Regions from separate parts of the Photobacterium kasasachensis genome, predicted to be linked through region 2. Evidence: riboswitches for the same ligand, from Rfam matches in the RefSeq annotation. Region 2 holds a riboswitch; each other region holds the start of a gene.

Region 1 (7,166 bases), on a different contig from region 2:
TGATTGGCTGTTCGGACGCTGGTTGTTCGTTCCGTTTAACCGTTTCTTTGACTGGGGCAGTAATGCCTATTCCGGTACGGTGAAGCGAGTGATCCGTGGTGCGGGTATTGTCATGGTGTTGTATGCCGGACTATTGGCTCTGACAGGCTACCAGTTTGTTGAAACACCAACTGGTTATGTACCATCGCAGGATAAGCAGTATTTAGTCGCGTTTGCTCAGTTGCCTGACGCATCGTCGCTGGATCGGACTGAAGATGTGATCCGTGAAATGTCGAGCATTGCGCTGGCGCATCCCGGTGTTGAATCGTCGGTTGCCTTCCCTGGCCTGAACATCAACGGCTTTACCAACAGTCCAAGTTCGGGGGTAGTCTTTGTTACGTTGAAGCCTTTTGCGGAGCGTCAGGAAGAGCACCTGTCGGGGAATGCCATTGCCTGGGCGCTTAACGGTAAGTTCTCGAGCATTCAAGATGCCTTTATTGCGATCTTCCCGCCGCCACCGGTGAATGGTTTGGGGAATATCGGCGGCTTCCGGCTACAGATCCAAGATAAAGGAAATCTGGGGTACGAGGAGCTCTATGCCGTCACCCAGCAAGTGATCATGAAAGCCTGGCAGGCGCCGGAGCTGACAGGTGCATTTACCAGTTTTCAGGTGAATACGCCGCAAATTGATGTTGAAGTGAACCGTGAAAAAGCGAAAATGCAGGGTGTCTCGGTGGATGACATATTTGCCACGATGCAGATTAACCTTGGCTCACTGTATGTGAATGACTTCAACAAGTTCGGTCGCAACTATCAGGTTAATGTCCAATCACAGGATAGCTTCCGACAGGAGCCCGAGCAGATTGCTCAGTTGAAAGTGCGCAATGCCAGTGGCGATATGATCCCGCTGGGATCGTTTATTTCGGTTCATCATTCAGCTGGTCCGGATCGTGTCATGCACTATAACGGATTTACGACCGCAGAGGTGAATGCGTCTCCGGCTCCAGGATTCAGCTCCGGTCAGGCTCAGGCCGCAATGGAGAAAATTCTGGCAGAAACACTGCCACATGGCATGAGCTATGAGTGGACGGAACTGGCCTATCAGCAACAGCTGGCTGGTAATACGGCGATGTATGTTTTCCCGTTGGTTGTACTGTTGGTCTTTTTGGTGCTGGCTGCACAGTACGAGAGCCTGAGCTTGCCGCTGGCCATCATTTTGATTGTACCGATGACCTTATTGTCGGCTATTACCGGCGTGATCATCTATGGCGGTGACAACAATATCTTCACCCAGATTGGCTTTATTGTTCTGGTGGGTTTGGCTACGAAGAATGCGATTTTGATTGTCGAATTTGCCCGCGAGAAGGAACATGAAGGGTTTACCGTAAGGGAAGCTATCCTTGAAGCCAGCCATCAGCGCTTAAGACCGATCCTGATGACCTCGATAGCCTTCATTATGGGGGTACTGCCGATGGTGATTTCGACAGGTGCCGGTGCAGAAATGCGCCAGGCGATGGGGGTTGCGGTGTTCTCCGGCATGATTGGTGTCACTATCTTTGGTCTGTTGCTGACGCCGGTATTCTATGTGCTGATACGCAAATATTTAGGAAGGGCCTCCCTGAATAAAGCAGAAGAGAAAAGTAAAGTTGGGCCTGACGGAGTGATTGAGGCGAGCTAAATGGATATGTTCAGATACTGTTTGATTGCATCGGCATTGTTACTGACAGCATGTAGTTGGGTAGGGGGTGATTGTGATCCGCCTGAGATATTTGCGAGTGATTTGGCCCGCATTCAAATGCGCTCGTTAGAGCAGCACTTGTGGCAAGTTGGTGATATTGAAGCCGGCACGTTACCGAACCAGCGTATTGATGGTGGACCTCAGGATTATCGACTACTGCAGGTTGGTATGAGAGGGCAAGTACATGAGGATGATAATTGCCAGAGTGACACGCCAGTTCAACTGACGGTTGGTTCAGGGTGGATTATTGAACCGATTGGAACCAGTTTGTGTGACTATGATCCTAACAGTACTGAACACCTGGCGAGTGTCGATAGCTTATAACGGCTAGATTTTTAATCAGCAACGGGGAAGCTCCTTTATAGGTGCTTCCCCGTTTTTTATTAGATATTTGCTACCCACCGATTAACAGCAGCATCTGCTTCCAGAAGCGGGGTTAGCTCCTGTAACTCTTCACTGTAAAGAGGAGGGCGAAGCTCAGCACTCGCAATGCGCCCCTGACGTTTCATTAATGCTTTCACCGGAATTGGGTTTGCGGCGCAAAACAGGCTATTCCCCGCTTGTTGCCACAAGGTTTTGAAACTTGGTTCGGATTGGTTAGCGTCGCTAGCAAGATCAAGGCTCTGTCTGACATAGCGTGCAGTGGCTTCTGGCCAGGCATTGGCAGCCACAGAAACGAGGCCGCATGCGCCTTTGGCAATAAAATCAACGAGCAGGCCGTCATCACCACAGAAGAACTCGAGCGATGGTGCAGAGTGGTAATAGCGACTGAATATATCGGCACTCCCGCTGGCTTCTTTCACAGCCCAGGTATTGGTATGCTCTGCAAGCTGCCCCAGTACTTGCTCATCGAGAGCGACACCGGTACGAGAAGGCACGTTGTAAATCATACACGGCCAGTTGCTGGCATCAAGCAGGCTGCTAAACCATTTTCGCTGACTGGTTGCGCCGGGCTTTGCATAAAGTGGCACGGGTAAGAGCAGGGCATCAATTGGATAATCTTTCAGGAAATCCAGCCACTGTAGCTGCTGGTGTAGCTGAAAACCGCCGACACCAACCATTAAAGGTACAGAAAGTGACATATCACAAACATGCCGGACAATGGCTTGTTGCTCGTCTTGGGTCATTGCCAGTGCTTCGCCGGTACTGCCTAGCAGTAGGATCCCGTTCCCGGCGGTGTCTTGTTCCTTGGCGAGTTGGCTCAGGGTTGCAAAATCAATAGACTCGTCAGGCAGGAACGGAGTGATGAGGGCCGTCCATAATGTAGTCTGTTGCAAGCGTTCATTCCCGTAAGCGGGAGTTGTAGTGTGATTAGGCATCTCTTGTCCGAACTTGTTGCTATCCGTAAAGAGAGCTTGGTATTGCGAAGGCGCCAGGGGCTAGAGGCCACAAGAAAGGCGATAAAACACAAACACCAGAAGCTCTCCACCATAGGTGACAGTCCTGGGGATTCAGCCCCAGCAACCGATAAGTATTACTTCCAAACGCAAACCTATCTCGGCGTTAATCCCCCCTTATCTGCTGTCATTGGTATTTGGATACCTCGAACAGACTCCCTGGTTAACGCACCTCTTCTGATCCCATCATTTCGGGATGCCTTGATTCAAACATCTAACATGGCAATGTGTCAATAATGTTGTGAATATTTATGCAGAAAGAGTTTGATAAGCCGTCAGGGTGCTCGAATATACAGACTAAGAGGGCACAAAAAAGGCGCTACGTACTCGGTAGCGCCGATGCATATATTAAGGACGGGTAGGTGAGATAGTCAATGGTTCAAATGTGGCAATGGCGTTTCCACCAGCTCCCGGATGATCAACATACGAGGTATCTTGCATTAACGTATAGTAAACATCGACATAGTCATCATCATTAACTAGCAGGCCATCAGGAATGGCGGCAATGATCTTGCCTGTAATTTGCGGAATGATGGCATAAGCCTGAACCTCAGGATCCGGGATCATTTTTAGCACTTCTTCCGCTACTTTTACGAGTAATTTAGCCAGTTCTTTATAATCCGTTCCGTCATCCTGCTCCATTAAAATCATGTCGGCAGCGCCCCAGCGGTAGCGAGACCAGTGGATGGCAATCTGGTTCGGATAGTAATCCTTGTTGTCATAATCGAGGTACGGCATTTCAATCAAGTCGAGTGTCGGTTCGTCTCGGCTTGGGTTAACACCGGTAACAATGGCATAGACTTCGGCCTTGCCGGAAATCCATGGTTCCTCATCATCCGCCAAGCGAATCTTTTTGATTGCGGTTGTTGAGATTGGCGACGCTGAGCTGGTTCCAAAACTGGACTTAAGCTGTGTTTGCTGGACGGTATCGCTGTCACCCTGTATTACAGCAGGCTGACCCAGTTTTTGCATCTCAGCTTGCATTGCCTGCAGACCTGCTTTTAGCTCTTTAGCACTGTTGTTGTCGACAACAAACACAGGCACGTCAGGCATTTTGTACGCATCAAGCTGATGAAGCTGCCCGTAGATGTCGTAGGCTTCGATATATTGCCATGATTCATCATCACCTTTTGGCTCAAAGGCGAACAAAGGGCTCATGCCGTCTTTCCATTCTTGTACCATGGACTTGTCAGCAAGTCTTACTTCAAGTAGTTCATCTGTATAGGCAGAAACGCCTTTCATCGTCCTTATACTGGTATCGGCTTTGTACATTTGCTGGGTAAAAGACGACTCAGGTTCTTCGATTAGCAGTGTTGATAGCGAAATTGTTAGGTTCTGATCAGAGATTTGAGATTTAAGGGTTTGTTCAATATCTGCGTAACTGGTACTCAGCTGTTTAGCCAGCCCCTGTTTGTGCTGTGCAATGACTTCGGCATTTTGATTGGGAGATTGATTGGTAGCCTGTTCATCAGACTGGCACCCAGCCACAGTCAAAGCGAGTAATAAGCATATTGGTGTTATTTTTTTCATTGTATGCCTCTGGATAGTTTCTATTGTGTATAGAGCTAAAGCTCTATGGTTAATAGTCCGTCATGGCATAGGTCAATTCAATATAATCTCAAAAACAAAGCAAATTATTGCTGACAAGATCAAATACAGCGCCCTTCAATGGCTGGTTCTTCACCCAGATGTCACACTGAGCGTGGTTTGGCAAAACCGTTGTATTCTTTAAGGGCAGGAAGCCTAAAGGCTTTAGGCTTCCTGCTATATCTTTGAGCTGAAGGTGGATTATCGGGACTTTAATGTGTTCTTAGGATACTCGCCAAACATTCTAAAGTAGTCTTTGCTAAATCGACCTTGGTTAACCACACCATACAGACTCAATAGTTGAGCAATGTTATTGCAATTTTTAGAGGCAAGATCTTGCCTGATCATATACAAGCGCCGAATTGTCAAATATTGCTTAGGTGTAACGGAAAGCAGCTGCTTAAAGGCATATTCTAATGTTCTGATACTGCAAAAACATTGTTCAGCGATATCTGGTATTGATACATAGATGTCATGGCTGCTGTTGATATATTCAAGTGCTCTTGTGACAATGGCATGTCGTTTGTTGTATGGAATGCCTGATTTTTTTAACTCGTTGCTATCATCTATAAAGAGTATTCTTATCGCGTTGGCAATATAGCATTGTATGTCCAATACGGCCATTTCAGACAGGCTGTCGCAGTGTTTGAGCGAATAATCAATGTTTCTGAATAGCTGGTTTTTGAAATTTTGGTATGAATTTAAATTCGCCTTCCCTGATCTTACAACCTCAGACTTTTGTATCAAAGTTGAATGTAGTTCATGGCCGATATGTTTAGCCAGGAACTTGCTCTCAATACTAAAGTGGTAGCCGTTTAACTCTTGTTCAAATAAAGCGACGATTTCTTCTGATGGCGGCATAATGTACAAGCTATCATCGGCATTAACCTGTATGCCATTAACTCTTATTGCTGTGTTATTACTAGGGATCGTAAATGCGAAATGATCACTATGGCAAACACCATGAAACATGGCTTGCTTCCCTATATGAATTCTCGACAGCATAGCTTTGGGGAAGAGAACTAAATCATTGGAAAAATTGAACGTACGTCCAGATAATTGTTTCACAGTCTGATCAAGATGAGCTAAAGAGGCGGCAAACTGCTCTATATCATTATGATTCAACGAATCCTTTGTAATCATATTGGTATATTGTTATTAATGCTGAGGTCTGTTTTTGGAATGAGTATCACACTCTCATATGTAAAATGTATTGTCTATTACTAAGTTAGCACTTTGTGAAATGCGGAGCAGGAATTTTCTTGCTTATCAACAGTAAGCATATATTAACGTGTTGTTTTACTGGAAAAAACCAAGTGAAACCTCTATTTCTTGGATAAATTGTACAAAACACGCAAATTTGAGTGTCACTAATTTACTATAGAAGTTAACTGATAAATCAATTGTATATGATTATTTGTGTGATGATATTGCTCACCTCTAGTCATATTTGTCATACTTTTAAGGGTTGAATAAATAATGAACTATTAATGTTTGATGTATTTTGGATTATTTTTGGCATGCGATGGATGTCTGGATTGTTAATATTCAAACCTACAGTTTAATATGTGTGAGGAAGTACAGCCTCCATAAGTATTGTACAAAAGACGCAATTATACTTTGAACCATATATTGCCCGTAAAATATATGCTAATGTGATTGGCGTTATGATACATAAATCATACAGAGTAATGTATGTTTATGAAGGTTAAGGACAGCTATGAGTGTTGATATTACTCAATTTATTTTTGATACTTTAGAAGTGTTTTTGATTTATTGTTTTCTAGGTTATTCATTTATCGAAATTCTTTAGAGTAGCCTAGTTTGTATCTCTCCTTATTGGGTATATTTAAGATACTTAACACTCCACGCGTGATCATTTTTTAACAGTCTAATAGTATCAGTGTTTAATTCTGTCTTTGACTTTACCTGTCTATAGGTGCAGTCGAGATGATGTCGGATAGTCAGCAGAATAGCACATCTGATAGTCGGCAAACCGTTCAGGTGGAGAGGTGTAAGAAAACAAATTAATCGGATCATGGTTAAAATGACCATGAAGGAAATTGGTAGACTGTTAGGGCGGTTTCTTGTTTGTTACCTACATGATCGTGACTAATATGTGGTAAATGTTGAGCTATATATGCAAGTAGTTGCTCTTATGAATAGCTTCTATTAAGCCTGTTAGCTGATAAATATATCAGTTATAATGCGGTTATTTGTTGTCTATCTATACGACAAGCGGCGCAATCTACGAATTAATCGCTCAGGAGTTTCATGTTTTCTGGCTCAAGCCCAATAGAAAAGTTTCTATTCATGTTGCTGACTGCGATTTTCGTAGCTGCTTCTGTATTTGTCGTGAACACGGTAACTGATTTTTTTGTTGAACTGGAAATCAGTAATGAGAAGGAAAGCATTCACCAGAATCTGGCTCTAGTTCGCTCCAATATAGAAGCAGGCATTTATAA
Region 2 (7,166 bases):
GGTATGGCTGCACTCGATCATCCGCACAATGAATTGCTTTACTGGGCTTCTGAGGGAGGAGTCGTCCCGCTCTTAGCGCTACTTCTGGCGGCTGCGGCTGTTTTTGCCAAAATCAAGAAAGCCCGTGAAGGAACTCAACTTGCGCTGGTTGGTCTTTTTTTTCCGATAACGCTACATACCCAGCTCGAATACCCGTTTTACCATTCACTGGCACACTGGGTGATCTTCATTATTCTGATCTATTGGGTAGATAACCTGACAGCCAAGTATTATCGCTTCAAGGCAAGCTATGTACTGACGATTCGTGTACTGGTCTTGCTGCTACCTATCGCCACGACCAGCTATATGGTTACGACGCTGTACTCGGGCTACCTACTGACAAAATACGAAACGACCCGCCCGGTCAATGTTGACTACCTGCTCAAGGTTAATAACCCCTGGGCGTGGAAACATCGATTTGAATGGGATTTGCATGTTACCCAGCTTCAGCTTGGGGCGAGTTCGAACAACCCGACTCTGATCAATGAATACATCCAATGGGCAACACAGAAAGCGGTCAACTGGCCTCGTCCGGCTCTGTATCAAAACCTCATCGCCGCCTATCATCTGCTTGGCAATACCAGTCAGGCAGAACAAATTCGGCAAGAGGCGCAATATCTGTTTCCTAATATGGACTTTACCTCGAGTGAGGCAACGCCAATTCTGAGCCATACTGCTCCGGATACAGATAAGTAAACACACTAGCCTGCAGCGACGAAATAACCCAGCTTCTCCTCAAATCAAAACGGCTACCGTAGTAGCCGTTTTGCTAAATTGCGCAATCGCGAAAGGGATTACTTCAGTGTCGTTTCCAGGGCTTTCAGACACAAAGCCACATTTTCACTACGGGCGGCATACCCCATCAAGCCTATACGCCAAGCTTTACCGGCCAACGCGCCAAGGCCTGCACCAATTTCCAGGTTATAACGCTCAAGCAAGGTCTTGCGTACTAGGGCATCATCCACCCCATCCGGAATATGCACCGCATTCAGTTGCGGCAGACGACTGGCTTCATCAACCACAAACTCGATACCTAGCTTTTCCAGTCCCTCGCGAAGCTCCAGATGAACATCCTTATGGCGCTGCCAGGCATTTTTCAGTCCTTCATTCTGTAACAGAACAAGCGCCTCATGCAGCGCATACAGGCTATTGACCGGCGCGGTATGGTGATAGCTGCGCTTACCCTCTCCACTCCAGTATCCTAGTACCAGGCTTTGATCCAGGAACCAGCTTTGTACCGGTGTCTTACGGCTTTGGATCTTATCGACAGCACTCTGCGAAAAGGTCAGCGGCGACAAACCCGGCACACATGACAGGCACTTCTGGCTGCCAGAATAAACCGCATCAAGCTGCCACTCATCCACCAGCAGAGGCACCCCACCCAGAGAAGTCACCGCATCGACAATCGTTAAGCAATCATGCTGCCTGGCAAGCTTGGCAATCGCCTCGGCATCAGTCAGGGCTCCGGTAGATGTTTCGGCATGGACGAAGGCAACAATTTTGGCATCCGGATTAGCCGCCAGTGCCTGCTCAACCAAGCTCGGATCTACCGGCTCGCCCCAAGTATTGTCCACCATAACCGCGACGCCGCCACAGCGCTCGACATTCTCGCGCATCCGCTCACCAAACACACCGTTACGGCAGACAATCACTTTGTCGCCAGGCTCAACCAGGTTAACGAAACAAGCTTCCATCCCGGCACTACCCGGAGCAGAAACGGCAATTGTAAAAGTATTCTGAGTCTGGAAGGCATACTGCAACAACTGCTTCAGCTCATCCATCATGCCGATAAACAGAGGGTCCAGGTGGCCGATCGTAGGACGACTCAACGCCTGTAGTACCTGCGGGTAAATATCAGATGGGCCGGGGCCCATTAATGTTCTTTGTGGCGGATAAAAACTACCGATTGTCATTATTGTATCTCCCTTATATAAGAGTTCGGTGATTCCCTGAAGAGCTGTGTAGGGTGCAATGCTATGCCAGCGAAAGACTCAGTCACTCGCTCACTGATGTCGTATCAGTTGGCCTTAGCGCAGATAACCAGTATTAAAGGAATTTCATTTCGAAGCAAGTCATGCGGCGAAAGCATAAAAATTGCCCGACAGGATTATTGCAATTTATTTGCATAATTTCCCACACAAGCATTGACAAACGAGCAACAAATTCGCTTCAATGGAGATCGTTTTTTGTTCATCCTGATGGCAGGAATACCATCAGGTAAAAACAGAAGAGGAGCGTTACCCAGGTATCTATGTTGCGGGGCCCCACCCCAAGGCAGCATAAGAGAGGGGGAGTAACGCCGAGATACTGCCGGACAGGGGGCCTGCAGTATCGGCCACGAAGGTTGAATCCTTCTGGCTGTCACCTTTCTCGAGTGAAAGGTGGGGAGCTTCTGGTTGTAGCGCTATCAATACGTCTCGCCTATCTGCTCTCCTGACAATTGGACGTCGGGAAATATCCTCCCGAGTAAATTCCCTATTTTTCGTTATAATTTTACTGTTATTGGGAGACTTGCTTTGAGCCCTGTAGATAATCATGCCACAGCCCTGACTGTCGCAAAGTTTGGTGGAACCAGCGTTGCCGATTTTACGGCGATGAGCCGTAGCGCCGCCATCATCAAACATAACCCAGCCGCCCGTATCGTGTTAATCAGTGCATGCTCTGGTGTAACCAACCTGCTTGTCGAGCTGGCCAATGGAGTGACTGAACCTGACCGTCGCCAGCAACTATTGACCCGACTAGGCCAAATACATCACAACGTGCTCAGCGAACTGCAATCGCCAGAGAGCGTGGTTTCAGAAATTGATAGCTTAGTTGATTCAGTGTCTACGCTAGCAGAACAAGCAGCCTCGCAACCAAGCGTGCAGCTGACTGACCAACTGGTTTCTCACGGTGAATTACTATCCACCCATCTGTTTACCCAAATTCTCAATGAAATGGATGTCGACTCTGTACGTTTCGATATTCGTGACATCATGCGAACAGACAGCCAGTTCGGAAAAGCCATCCCGCAACCTGAAGCGATTCGCCAGCTTGCTGCGGACAAACTACAGCCGCTGCTGGAAAATCAGGTTGTGATCTCACAGGGCTTCATTGGCTCGGACAGCAAGGGACAGACGACAACTTTGGGCCGTGGGGGCAGTGACTACAGTGCAGCTCTGGTCGCCGAAGCTGTTGACGCCTCTACACTGGAAATTTGGACCGATGTTCCGGGAATGTACACCACCGATCCCCGTATAGCCGCAGCCGCCAAGCCAATAAAGGAAATCAGCTTTAGCGAAGCCTCGGAAATGGCCAACTTCGGTGCCAAGATCCTCCATCCATCAACCCTGGTACCGGCTGTACGCCAGCAAATCCCGGTATTTATCGGCTCGTCCAAAGCACCGGAGCAAGGTGGCACATGGATCCGTGAAAACGTTGATGACGCGCCGCTATTTCGGGCATTGGCCCTGCGTTGCAACCAAACAATGGTGACACTGACAAGCCTGAATATGTTCCACGCCTATGGCTTCCTGGCCGAAGTGTTCCGTATACTCGCCGAGCACAAGGTATCTGTCGATCTCATCACGACTTCAGAGGTGAGTGTCTCGCTAACACTGGATCAGACCGATACCGGCGGCGGCGCACCGACCCTGCCGCCGAAAGCCGTTGAAGCGCTAAGCGAACTGTGCCGGGTCGAGGTTGAACAAGGCTTATGTCTCGTGGCGCTTATCGGCAATCAAATGAGCAGCACAAAGGGCTCGGCCAAGCAAATATTCGGGACATTGGAAGACTATAACCTGCGTATGATCTGCTATGGTGCCAGCCCGCACAATCTTTGCTTCCTCGTTAAGGAACAAGATGCCAAGTCAGTCGTGAAAGCGCTGCATCAGAAGATTTTCGAGTAGATCCTCACTGAGTCTTAACTACGAACAGGGCGCCAAACGGCGCCCTGTTTATTTCACTATCGATACAGCATTATAGGTTTGGCCCCAGCCATTTTTCAGCTTCAACCAGATCCCAGCCTTTGCGCTCGGCATAACTGTCACGCTGATCACCTTGTATCTGTGCCACAGCAAAATAACGCGTATCCGGATGTGAGAAATACCAGCCCGATACGGCCGCTCCCGGCCACATCGCAAAGCTTTCAGTCAACTTCATTCCGGTGTTTGACTCAACATCCAGCAGCTTCCAAATCTCCCCTTTTTCCGTATGCTCCGGACAGGCAGGATAGCCGGGCGCAGGACGAATACCCTGGTACTTCTCGCGGATCAAATCCTCATTATTCAGGTTCTCATCAGCCGCGTAGCCCCAGATTTCTTTGCGCACTATTTTATGCATATACTCGGCAAATGCCTCTGCCAGACGATCGGCTACCGCCTGGATCATAATAGCGTTGTAATCATCGCCCTTGGCCTTGAATTGATCCGCAATCTCATATTCACCGATCCCGCCAGTGACCGCAAACGCACCAATCCAGTCTGCCTTTCCGCTTTCTTTCGGGGCAATATAATCTGACAGGCAGTAGTTTGGCCCTTTGGGCTTTTTCGTCTGCTGGCGTAGGCCATGCAAAGTCGTCAACACCTCGGTACGAGACTCATCGGTGTAAACTTCAATGTCATCACCAATATTATTGGCAGGGAACAACCCACAGACCCCGTTGGCCTTGATCATGCCGGTCTGCTCAATCTCGTCCAGTAGCTTATTGGCATCGTCAAACAAACGCTGCGCTTCTTCGCCAACAACTTCATGTCTCAAAATTGTCGGGTATTTACCACTGAGCGACCAGGTCATGAAGAACGGGGTCCAATCGATATATTCACGCAACGTAGACACAGGGAAATCTGTGAATGTATGGATCCCGCCCTTTGCCGGAACTGGAGGCTGATAGGCCGCCCAGTCAATGTTCACCTTATTGGCACGGGCTTCTTCCAGGGTGACAGGCGCGGTACGCGGTTTTTTACGCGCATGTTGATCCCGTACCACCACATACTCTTTATCCAAACGTTCGACAAACGCAGGGCGCTGTTCATCAGAAAGCAGTGCCGAGCAAACGCCGACCGCCCGTGACGCATTCGAGACATAGACAACCGGCGCATGGTAATTCTCTTCGATTTTCACCGCAGTATGTGCCTTGGAGGTTGTTGCCCCGCCAATCAACAACGGGAGATCAAACCCCTGGCGCTCCATCTCTTTAGCTACATGTACCATCTCATCCAACGACGGGGTAATAAGGCCGCTCAGACCGATGATATCGACATTTTCTTCCTTGGCGACTTTCAGGATCTTATCGCAAGGGACCATCACGCCAAGGTCGATAATTTCATAGTTATTACATTGCAAAACCACACCAACGATATTCTTGCCAATATCGTGCACATCCCCTTTCACGGTTGCCAGTAGGATTTTTCCGTTCGACGTTCCCGCCTGCTTTTCAGCATTAATGTACGGTTCAAGGTAGGCCACTGCCTGCTTCATAACTCGGGCCGACTTCACCACCTGCGGCAGGAACATCTTGCCTTCACCGAACAAGTCGCCAACGACATTCATACCAGCCATCAATGGGCCTTCAATCACTTCCAGCGGCTTGCTTGCATTTGCTCTGGCTTCTTCCGTATCCTCAACAATAAACTCGGTAATACCTTTGACCAGCGCATGCTCCAGTCGCTTCTCGACATCCCAGCCACGCCATTCCTGCGCACTACGGTCATCCTCTACCGTTCCGCTATCACGGTATTTGTCCGCAATATCCAGCAATCGTTCGGTACTATCATCACGACGGTTAAGCACAACATCTTCAACAGCCTCTCGAAGCTCATCCGGCAGATCATCATAGATAGCCAACTGACCGGCGTTGACGATCCCCATATCCATACCGTTCTTGAAACAGTGATACAAGAAAACGGCATGAATGGCCTCCCTCACCGGGTTATTGCCCCGGAACGAGAAAGAGACGTTGGAAACCCCGCCAGAGACCATTGCATGTGGTAACGTCCGCTTGATATCACCCACAGCTTCAATGAAATCCACCGCGTAGTTGTTATGCTCATCAATACCCGTCGCCACGGCGAAAATGTTCGGGTCGAAAATAATATCTTCTGGCGGGAAGCCCACCTCATCGACCAAGACCCGGTAGGCATTAGTACAGATTTCAATTTTCCGCTCGCGCGTATCAGCCTGACCAACCTCATCAAAGGCCATGACGATAACAGCTGCGCCATAACGACGGATCAGCTTGGCCTGGCTAACAAACTTGTCTTTCCCTTCCTTAAGCGAAATGGAGTTAACGATGGCTTTACCCTGAACACACTTCAAGCCAGCCTCAATCACTTCCCACTTGGAAGAATCGACCATGATCGGTACTTTCGAGATCTCGGGCTCAGTAGCACACAGGTTGAGGAAACGGACCATAGCCGCTTCCGCATCCAGCATCCCCTCATCCATGTTGATATCGATGATCTGTGCTCCAGCCTCTACCTGCTGACGGGCCACTTCCAGCGCTTCATCATAGAGCTCTTCTTTAATGAGCCGCTTAAAACGGGCTGAACCGGTTACGTTGGTCCGCTCACCGACGTTAATAAACAAGCTATCGGCTTCTATCGTCAACGGTTCTAGACCCGACAGACGGCATGCCACAGGAATATCCGGAAGTTGGCGAGGGGTTACATCTCGCGTCACCTCAGCCATCTGTCGGATATGCTCGGGAGTGGTACCACAGCAGCCGCCGACGAGATTCAAAAAGCCACTCTGAGCCCACTCTTTAATGTGCTCTGCCATCTCTTCCGGGCTCAGGTCATATTCACCAAAAGCATTGGGCAAACCAGCATTCGGGTGTGCAGAGACGGCACACTCAGAAATACGGGATAATTCTTCAACATACTGACGGAGCTCATCTGGTCCCAGAGCACAGTTCAAACCAAAGGAAATCGGCTTAACATGACGAAGCGAGTTATAGAATGCCTCGGTCGTCTGACCGGAGAGTGTCCGTCCGGATGCATCGGTGATCGTGCCCGAGATCATTACGGGCAATTCGAAGCCAAGTTCTTCAAAAACACTCTCGACAGCAAATGAACAGGCTTTGGCATTCAGGGTATCAAAGATCGTTTCGATCAGAATTAAATCAGAGCCGCCTTCAATCAACGCTCGGG
Region 3 (7,166 bases), on a different contig from region 2:
CTACGCCGAAGAAGGGGCTGACGAGCTGGTGTTCTATGATATCACCGCCTCAAGCGACGGCCGGGTGGTCGACAAAAGCTGGGTAGCCCGGGTAGCCGAGGTTATCGACATCCCGTTTTGTGTCGCCGGCGGTATTAAGTCAGCAGAAGATGCCAGCCGCATCCTGCAATTTGGCGCCGATAAAGTCTCTATCAACTCACCGGCTCTGGCCAACCCGGCGCTAATCACCGAACTGGCCGATAAGTTTGGCGTGCAGTGCATCGTTGTCGGCATTGACTCCTACTTCGATGCCGATACCGGCAAATATCAGGTGTACCAGTTTACCGGTGACGAGGCGCGTACCAAGGCGACCCAGTGGGAAACGCGCGACTGGGTACAGGAGGTGCAGCGACGCGGTGCCGGCGAGATTGTCCTGAACATGATGAACCAGGACGGCGTTCGCAACGGCTATGATCTGACTCAGCTTAATATGGTGCGTGAAGTGTGCCATGTCCCGCTTATCGCATCCGGCGGTGCCGGTGAAATGGTTCACTTTGCCGATGCCTTCAACCAAGCCAATGTAGACGGTGCCCTAGCCGCTTCTGTCTTCCACAAACAAGTCATCAATATCGGTGAACTTAAGCAGTATTTGAAACAACAGGACGTGGAGATCCGACTATGAGTCTAACAACAAGCATTAACTGGGAAAAAGTAGACGGACTGGTCCCCGCCATTGTTCAGGACAATACCAGCGGCCAGGTGCTGATGCTGGGCTATATGAATGACGAGGCTCTGAATAAAACCCTGGAAACCAAGCAGGTTACCTTCTGGTCACGTACCAAGAGCCGCTTGTGGACCAAGGGAGAAACCTCAGGCAACGTGCTGGAGCTAAAAAGCATCAAGCTAGACTGTGATCAGGATACCCTGCTGGTTAAGGTAAATCCTGTCGGCCCGACCTGCCACCTGGGTACCACCACCTGTTTTGACAGCGATAACGCCATCGAAGGACAGGACGAGCAACCTGCCCTGGTGTTCCTTCATCAACTTGAACAAGTTCTGGCTGCTCGTAAAGATGCCGATCCTGACTCCTCCTACACCGCCAGCCTCTACGCCCGCGGTACCAAGCGTATTTCGCAAAAAGTGGGCGAAGAAGGCGTTGAAGTCGCGCTTGCGGCAACGTCGGGTGACAAGAAGGAGCTAGTCTGCGAGTCGGCGGATCTGATCTATCACCTGATCGTCTTGCTTCAGGACCAAGGACTCTCTTTGTCTGATGTCACGGCCAAGCTGCAAGAGCGTCATAAATAAGCCGGATTTAGATAACCAAAGCCCTTCCGAACGGGTTCCGTTAGCGGCGCAGAAATAACAAAGCCTGAGTCCATGACTCAGGCTTTTTCAAATCGACTGTTTGTTTCAACAGGAATTAGCGGCCAAGCGCTTCTTTATAATGCTTGCGGCAAACAGACACATATCGGTCATTACCACCAATTTCGACCTGATCACCATCGGCTATCGCACGGCCGGTTTCATCCTGTCGGATCACCATATTGGCTTTTCGGCCACAGTGGCAAATAGTTTTCAGCTCGACCAGCTTATCGGCCCATGACAGCAAGTATTTGCTTCCCTCGAACAATTCACCACGGAAATCACTGCGCAGGCCGTAACACAAGACAGGAATATGCATTTTATCCACTACCTCGGTCAACTGATATACCTGCTCTTTGGTGAGGAACTGGCACTCATCAATTAATACACAGTCGATTTTATTCGTTGCATGAATATCCTGAAGCTTACAGTACAAATCATCCTTCGAATTAAACAGTTCAGCATCTTCCTGTAGCCCGATACGCGAACTCACCCTGCCTTTGCCGTAGCGGTCATCGATAGCAGCGGTAAAGATCACCGGAGTCATTCCACGCTCACGATAGTTAAAAGATGACTGTAATAACGTCGTTGACTTACCCGCATTCATTGCCGAGTAATAGAAATACATCTGGGCCATAAGGCTCCCCGTCCAAGCGCAAAAAAACTGCCGAAATGCTACAGAAAACGGCACCGAATTAAAAGCGTCAGCATCAATGAAAAGGTAACAAATACTAAGCGGAAGATAAGAAAAAAGCCTGCAATCACATTGCAGGCTTTTCATCAAAACAGAAGCTGGAAGTTATTAGCTTTTCATATTAGCGGCCAGCGCTGAAGGGCGACGAGACAGCCACATCAGCAGCAGACAAACCAGGATAAAGGTAATTGTTGCTGCCATGAATGCCACAGCCATCGAGCTGGTCAAACCCAGCACTAGGAAGCCGACTGTCGATACCACCGCCACGGCTACAGCATATGGTAGCTGCGTTGCAACGTGGTCAATATGGTGACAGCGTGCACCGGTTGAAGACAGAATTGTCGTATCCGAGATTGGCGAACAGTGGTCACCAAACACCGAACCGGCCAGTACTGCGCCCAGCATCGGCAACATCAGAGCAATCTCAGTCGCTCCCGCCAAGTCACCGGCGATAGGCAGCATAATACCGAATGTCCCCCAAGAGGTACCGGTCGAGAACGCCATCAGACCTGCCAGCAGGAACAGGATTGCCGGAAGTAGCATCGGGTTGATATTGCCCTGCACCAAGGTCGAGAGGTATTTACCCGTTGCCATATCGCTGATCACGCTACCGATACTCCAGGCAAACAACAAGATCAGGATGGCACCAAACATTGACTTCGCACCAATCCACATCGTACTGGTAACATCAGCCATTGGCAGACGCTGGCGCAATACTGGTACTAGCGCAGCCAGCAGACCAACAGTACCGCCGTATACCAGCGACATACCAACATCGGTATTTTCAAACGCGCCCAGAATATTAAAGGCAAGACCGTCGGCAGCCAGCGCCTGGTAACCGGTGAAGATCATAAAGAAGAAGGTCGCGAAGATCAGGGCAACAATTGGCATGATCAAATCGGATACACGGCCCTTATCGCTTTCTTCAATTTCCAGCTCGTCATTCAGATCCTTTGCCTGGCTGTCATCATCGCCGTCGTCAAAGCCATGACCATGGCTCGCCTGAAGTTCATGCTTCTTCATTGCACCGATATCCAGCTGGAACCAGGCCACAACAAATACCATTAATAGTGCAAAGACCGCATAGAAGTTCATTGGAGCAAGCTGAATAAATGCACTTAATGCTGAATATTCAGTGATGCCATGTGAAACCAGAATACCGCCAATCAGGGTAATAATATAAGCACCCCAGCTGGATGCCGGCATCAGCACACACATCGGAGCAGCCGTTGAGTCGAGAATATAGGCCAGTTTTGCACGGGACACATAAAAGCGGTCAGTTACCGGACGGGAAATCGAGCCCACTGCCAAGCTATTAAAATAGTCATCGACAAAAATGAATACACCCAGAAAAGCAGCCAGCAGCTTAGCGCCACGTTTGCTTTTAATTTTGGTCTGCGCCCACTCGGCAAACGCACGGGTACCGCCCGAGAGCGTCAATAATGCCGTCGTCATCCCCAGTAAAATAAGGAAGGCGACGATACTCATATTCCAGCTATTAATTGCTCCGTCATCAATGAAAAGTCCCTTCACTGTGGTACCGACATATCCTGCCGTTGCACCAAAGGAGAAGTCAGTCAATAACAATGAGCCGAGAAGGACACCAACGCCTAATGAAATCAAAACGCGGCGAGTTAAAATCGCTAGACCTAACGCCACCAATGGCGGTAGAAGCGAAATAGAAGAATGGGAAAAATCTACAATGTTCATGATCTCAATAACAACCGATTTTGGTTGGAGATCTACTGCTGAACACGACAATGTCGCGAGAAAAGAGCATAAGAAGAGGATGTTACCTTTTCCGACCCCACAGTAGCGCTCCATAGTTAATGTAATTATATACTATGGCAGTGTTGCCCCTATTCGGTGACAACCCCAGCAAGAAGGAGTGATAATCCTTACTTACTTCGGCATTGGCTCCTTTTGCAGATCATCATTGGAATCACCCTCCAACCTGCTACTTATAGACAATGCGCCTCTACCCTTAGTCAAGGAATGGCTAATTCTACGGGATAGCGATTCATTTGCAACAACTTCAAGTGAAAAAATTAACACGAATAGTGAATAATCTTGCTCGCATGCCGAAAAAACAACCAACTATCGAGCCTCTATATTGCCCCAATATGAAATAGCACGCACTTAATTATTCTGATCAATACCACTATTCTCTTGATTAATTGCACTAACAGCATGGGTTAGATGTTATTACAAATGAGATTATTTGAACCCAATTAGAAAAATTTCAAATAGAGAGTGGATATTTTATTTGGCATCAGGGTATTAAAAGTATTATTATTGCAATTATTGATTTGAGACTGCTATTATTATTTAAAATAGTTTTAGGCCAACAGGAAATTAAAAATGTCTGATGCAATGAAAGCGCTGTTAAACCTACGTAGCCTTCGCGCTCTTTCTCGTGAATATACTCTAGAACAACTTCAAGAAGCTCTAGAGAAACTACAAACTGTCGTTACTGAACGTGAAGAAGCTGAAGCTGAAGAACGTGCAAAAGAAAATGAACGTAACGAGAAACTGGCTCAGTACCGTGAAATGCTTCTAGCTGACGGCATCGACCCGGAAGAATTACTGGCAACACTAAGCAAAGCTCCTAAAGCAAAACGTGCTGCTCGTCCTGCTAAATATAAATTCCTTGATGAAAACGGCGAAGAAAAAACTTGGACAGGTCAAGGCCGTACACCAAGTGCACTGAAGAAAGCACTTGATGAAGGCAAATCTCTAGAAGAGTTCGAAATCAAATAAACGCTGAATATAAGCTGAACAAAAGCCTGGAATAATTCCAGGCTTTTTTGTATCTGGCCTTCGCAGACATGCCTGTCATGCCTCCCTATAAAGGGCTAGCTGCTGGGCGGAAATCAAATACCATTCATTGAATTAATAACTCTGACGATAGAACTCAGCGTGTTTTATCAAAGATAAAAAAGCCAGACATTATGTCTGGCTTTCTTTTCAACCTTATCGTATTTGATCAGCCAAGTGGCTAACAGCGAGCGCAAAATAATGTGATCGATTCCACTTTAGCAACGTCTGGTAATTTCCGTATACCAAGTATGCCCTGCCATGATTATCATCGGGTTGAATAAGCCAAGCTTTAATATCAGCCTTGGGTAGAGACTGCCCGTTTAATCTTCTGACACCTAGCTGTTGCCATTCTGCCAGAGGACGACCTTTATCCTTTTCAATACCCAGAAGTGACTCATCTATACCATTCGGTATTTTCACCTGCCGTCCCCAGGTATATTTATCATCCCAGCCTGACTTGCTCAGATAATTGGCTGCCGAGGCAAATACATCTGCCTCCGTGTTCCAAATATCAATGCGACCATCATTATTTCCATCGACCGCATAGGCTAAAAATGACGTCGGCATAAACTGAGGCTGCCCCATCGCTCCCGCCCAGGAACCTTTCATCTTCGCTGGGGTGATATGTCCGGCATCCAAAATTTCTAGCGCCGCCATCACCTGGCCACGGAAAAAAGCTTCTCGGCGCCCTTCATAAGCTAATGTAGAGAGCGCTTCAATCACATTGTAATTTCCCATCAGACGACCGAAGTTACTTTCTACGCCCCACAGGGCGACAATAAACCTTGGCTGTACGCCCAGCTGCCGACCAATTTTATCCAATGCCGTTTTGTGCTTCCGATATAACTGGTTTGCTTGCTTAACTTTCCATTCCGGAACTGCCCGGGGGATATATTCATCTAAGGTCAGCTTTTTTTCAGGCTGGTTTTTATCAGCCTTAACGGCACGCTCAGTAAATGTAATACCGTCAAAAGCAGAGTTGATTATCGACTCTGAAATTCCATTTTCCCGGGCTTCAGCTTTCAGCCCGAGTACATATTCGTCAAACCCTGCATCGGCCGCAAAGGCCGATGACGAGATCCCTAAACCTAAGGCCACCAGGGCCGACATCAATCTCTTACGCATAGTTACCCTTTTGCATCTTTTCCGACTTTGTCGGCCTTATATTTCTCAAGCAAATTCGTAACTGGCGGTGGAACCTGAAGGTAATAACCAACTGTCGCCAGAGCTTCTTTTACCTTCTCCACATCAGCCAGTGCTAATTTACGTCCATTATCAAGCTTAAGTACCATCACAAACTGCGGAGTACCAAAGGTTGCCATAAGACTCTCAGGAACATCTGAGAAGTCATCTTTAGTATTGATATATAGATATGTGTTTTCTTTCTTAGGGCTTTTGTAGATTGCACAAAACATTAAAAATAGCCTGTTCGTTAAAGCTTTCATCTCATTCAGACCGCGATTTTGCGAAATCATTCCCTCGAATAGCCAGTCTAAGACGGCACAGATGGGACGCTTGTCTGAATTTCCAACGCTAAAGCAAGGATAGCTTGCTGATATACCCTTGGGAATATAACATGCAAGTATCTATGTGATAACGAGCCTTAACGGCTAATTAAGCGACAGTCATTAAATGAGTATGACAAAACCAGCAGAACTGAAAGGGAGCTCTTTCACGCTCTCGGCCCTGCATCTTGTTGATGGGGACATCGAAAAGGCGACGGACTTTTTAAAAGAAAAAGTCAGTCAGGCGCCCAATTTCTTCGCCGCTGCACCCGTCGTCATCGACATTAGCCAAGCCGGCAACAACATCGACTTCAGTACATTAAAATCGGAAGTGCAAAAGGCAGGAATGATCCCTGTAGGGATAAGTGGCTGTAAAGATACTCAATTGCAAAGTCAGGCAAAGCGCGCCGGGTTTGCTATCATGAATGCTGCACGACAAACTAAAGCGGCCGAAACGGCCATGGAGCCAACCAGGATTATTCGCACGCCAGTACGCTCAGGCCAACAAATCTATGCCAAAAACTGTGATCTGGTAGTTATGAACCATGTCAGTGCCGGTGCGGAAATTATTGCCGATGGTTGTATCCATATCTACGGTACTATGCGCGGCCGAGCAATTGCCGGGGCCAGCGGCCAGCAACAGGCGCGTATTTTTTGTCAAAATTTGCAATCTGAACTGATTTCCATTGCCGGAAACTACTGGCTAAGTGATAAAATTGAAGCTGAGTTCTGGGGTAAAGGTGTCGTTATCTCACTTGCTGAAAATAATTTAAACATAGAGCATTTGGCTTTATAACGTTTGATAA

Evidence for each region. A riboswitch is a leader RNA that binds a small molecule or an ion and turns the genes downstream of it on or off. The one in region 2 is predicted to bind lysine.
Region 1: linked by a shared signal. The riboswitch ahead of dapA (4-hydroxy-tetrahydrodipicolinate synthase) and the one ahead of lysC (lysine-sensitive aspartokinase 3) in region 2 are both predicted to bind lysine.
Region 3: linked by a shared signal. The riboswitch ahead of L4D19_RS08610 (Na+/H+ antiporter NhaC family protein) and the one ahead of lysC (lysine-sensitive aspartokinase 3) in region 2 are both predicted to bind lysine.

Annotation. Positions count from the first base shown of each region.
Region 1 covers NZ_JAKJSH010000029.1:34,423-41,588, reverse strand. The annotation lists gene L4D19_RS27340 (efflux RND transporter permease subunit) at 1-1,657, shown strand, start outside; gene L4D19_RS27335 (hypothetical protein) at 1,658-2,041, shown strand; gene dapA (4-hydroxy-tetrahydrodipicolinate synthase) at 2,101-2,994, opposite strand; lysine riboswitch at 3,128-3,299, opposite strand; gene L4D19_RS27325 (DUF3103 domain-containing protein) at 3,463-4,644, opposite strand; gene L4D19_RS27320 (helix-turn-helix domain-containing protein) at 4,903-5,826, opposite strand; gene L4D19_RS27315 (diguanylate cyclase domain-containing protein) at 6,976-7,166, shown strand, end outside.
Region 2 covers NZ_JAKJSH010000027.1:4,148-11,313, reverse strand. The annotation lists gene L4D19_RS26535 (PglL family O-oligosaccharyltransferase) at 1-735, shown strand, start outside; gene L4D19_RS26530 (pyridoxal-phosphate-dependent aminotransferase family protein) at 834-1,952, opposite strand; lysine riboswitch at 2,259-2,439, shown strand; gene lysC (lysine-sensitive aspartokinase 3) at 2,556-3,926, shown strand; gene metH (methionine synthase) at 3,997-7,166, opposite strand, start outside.
Region 3 covers NZ_JAKJSH010000006.1:190,963-198,128, reverse strand. The annotation lists gene hisF (imidazole glycerol phosphate synthase subunit HisF) at 1-661, shown strand, start outside; gene hisIE (bifunctional phosphoribosyl-AMP cyclohydrolase/phosphoribosyl-ATP diphosphatase HisIE) at 658-1,284, shown strand; gene L4D19_RS08615 (thymidine kinase) at 1,400-1,978, opposite strand; gene L4D19_RS08610 (Na+/H+ antiporter NhaC family protein) at 2,144-3,745, opposite strand; lysine riboswitch at 3,841-4,024, opposite strand; gene L4D19_RS08605 (H-NS family histone-like protein) at 4,397-4,795, shown strand; gene L4D19_RS08600 (lytic murein transglycosylase) at 5,009-5,980, opposite strand; gene L4D19_RS08595 (YcgL domain-containing protein) at 5,983-6,270, opposite strand; gene minC (septum site-determining protein MinC) at 6,494-7,156, shown strand.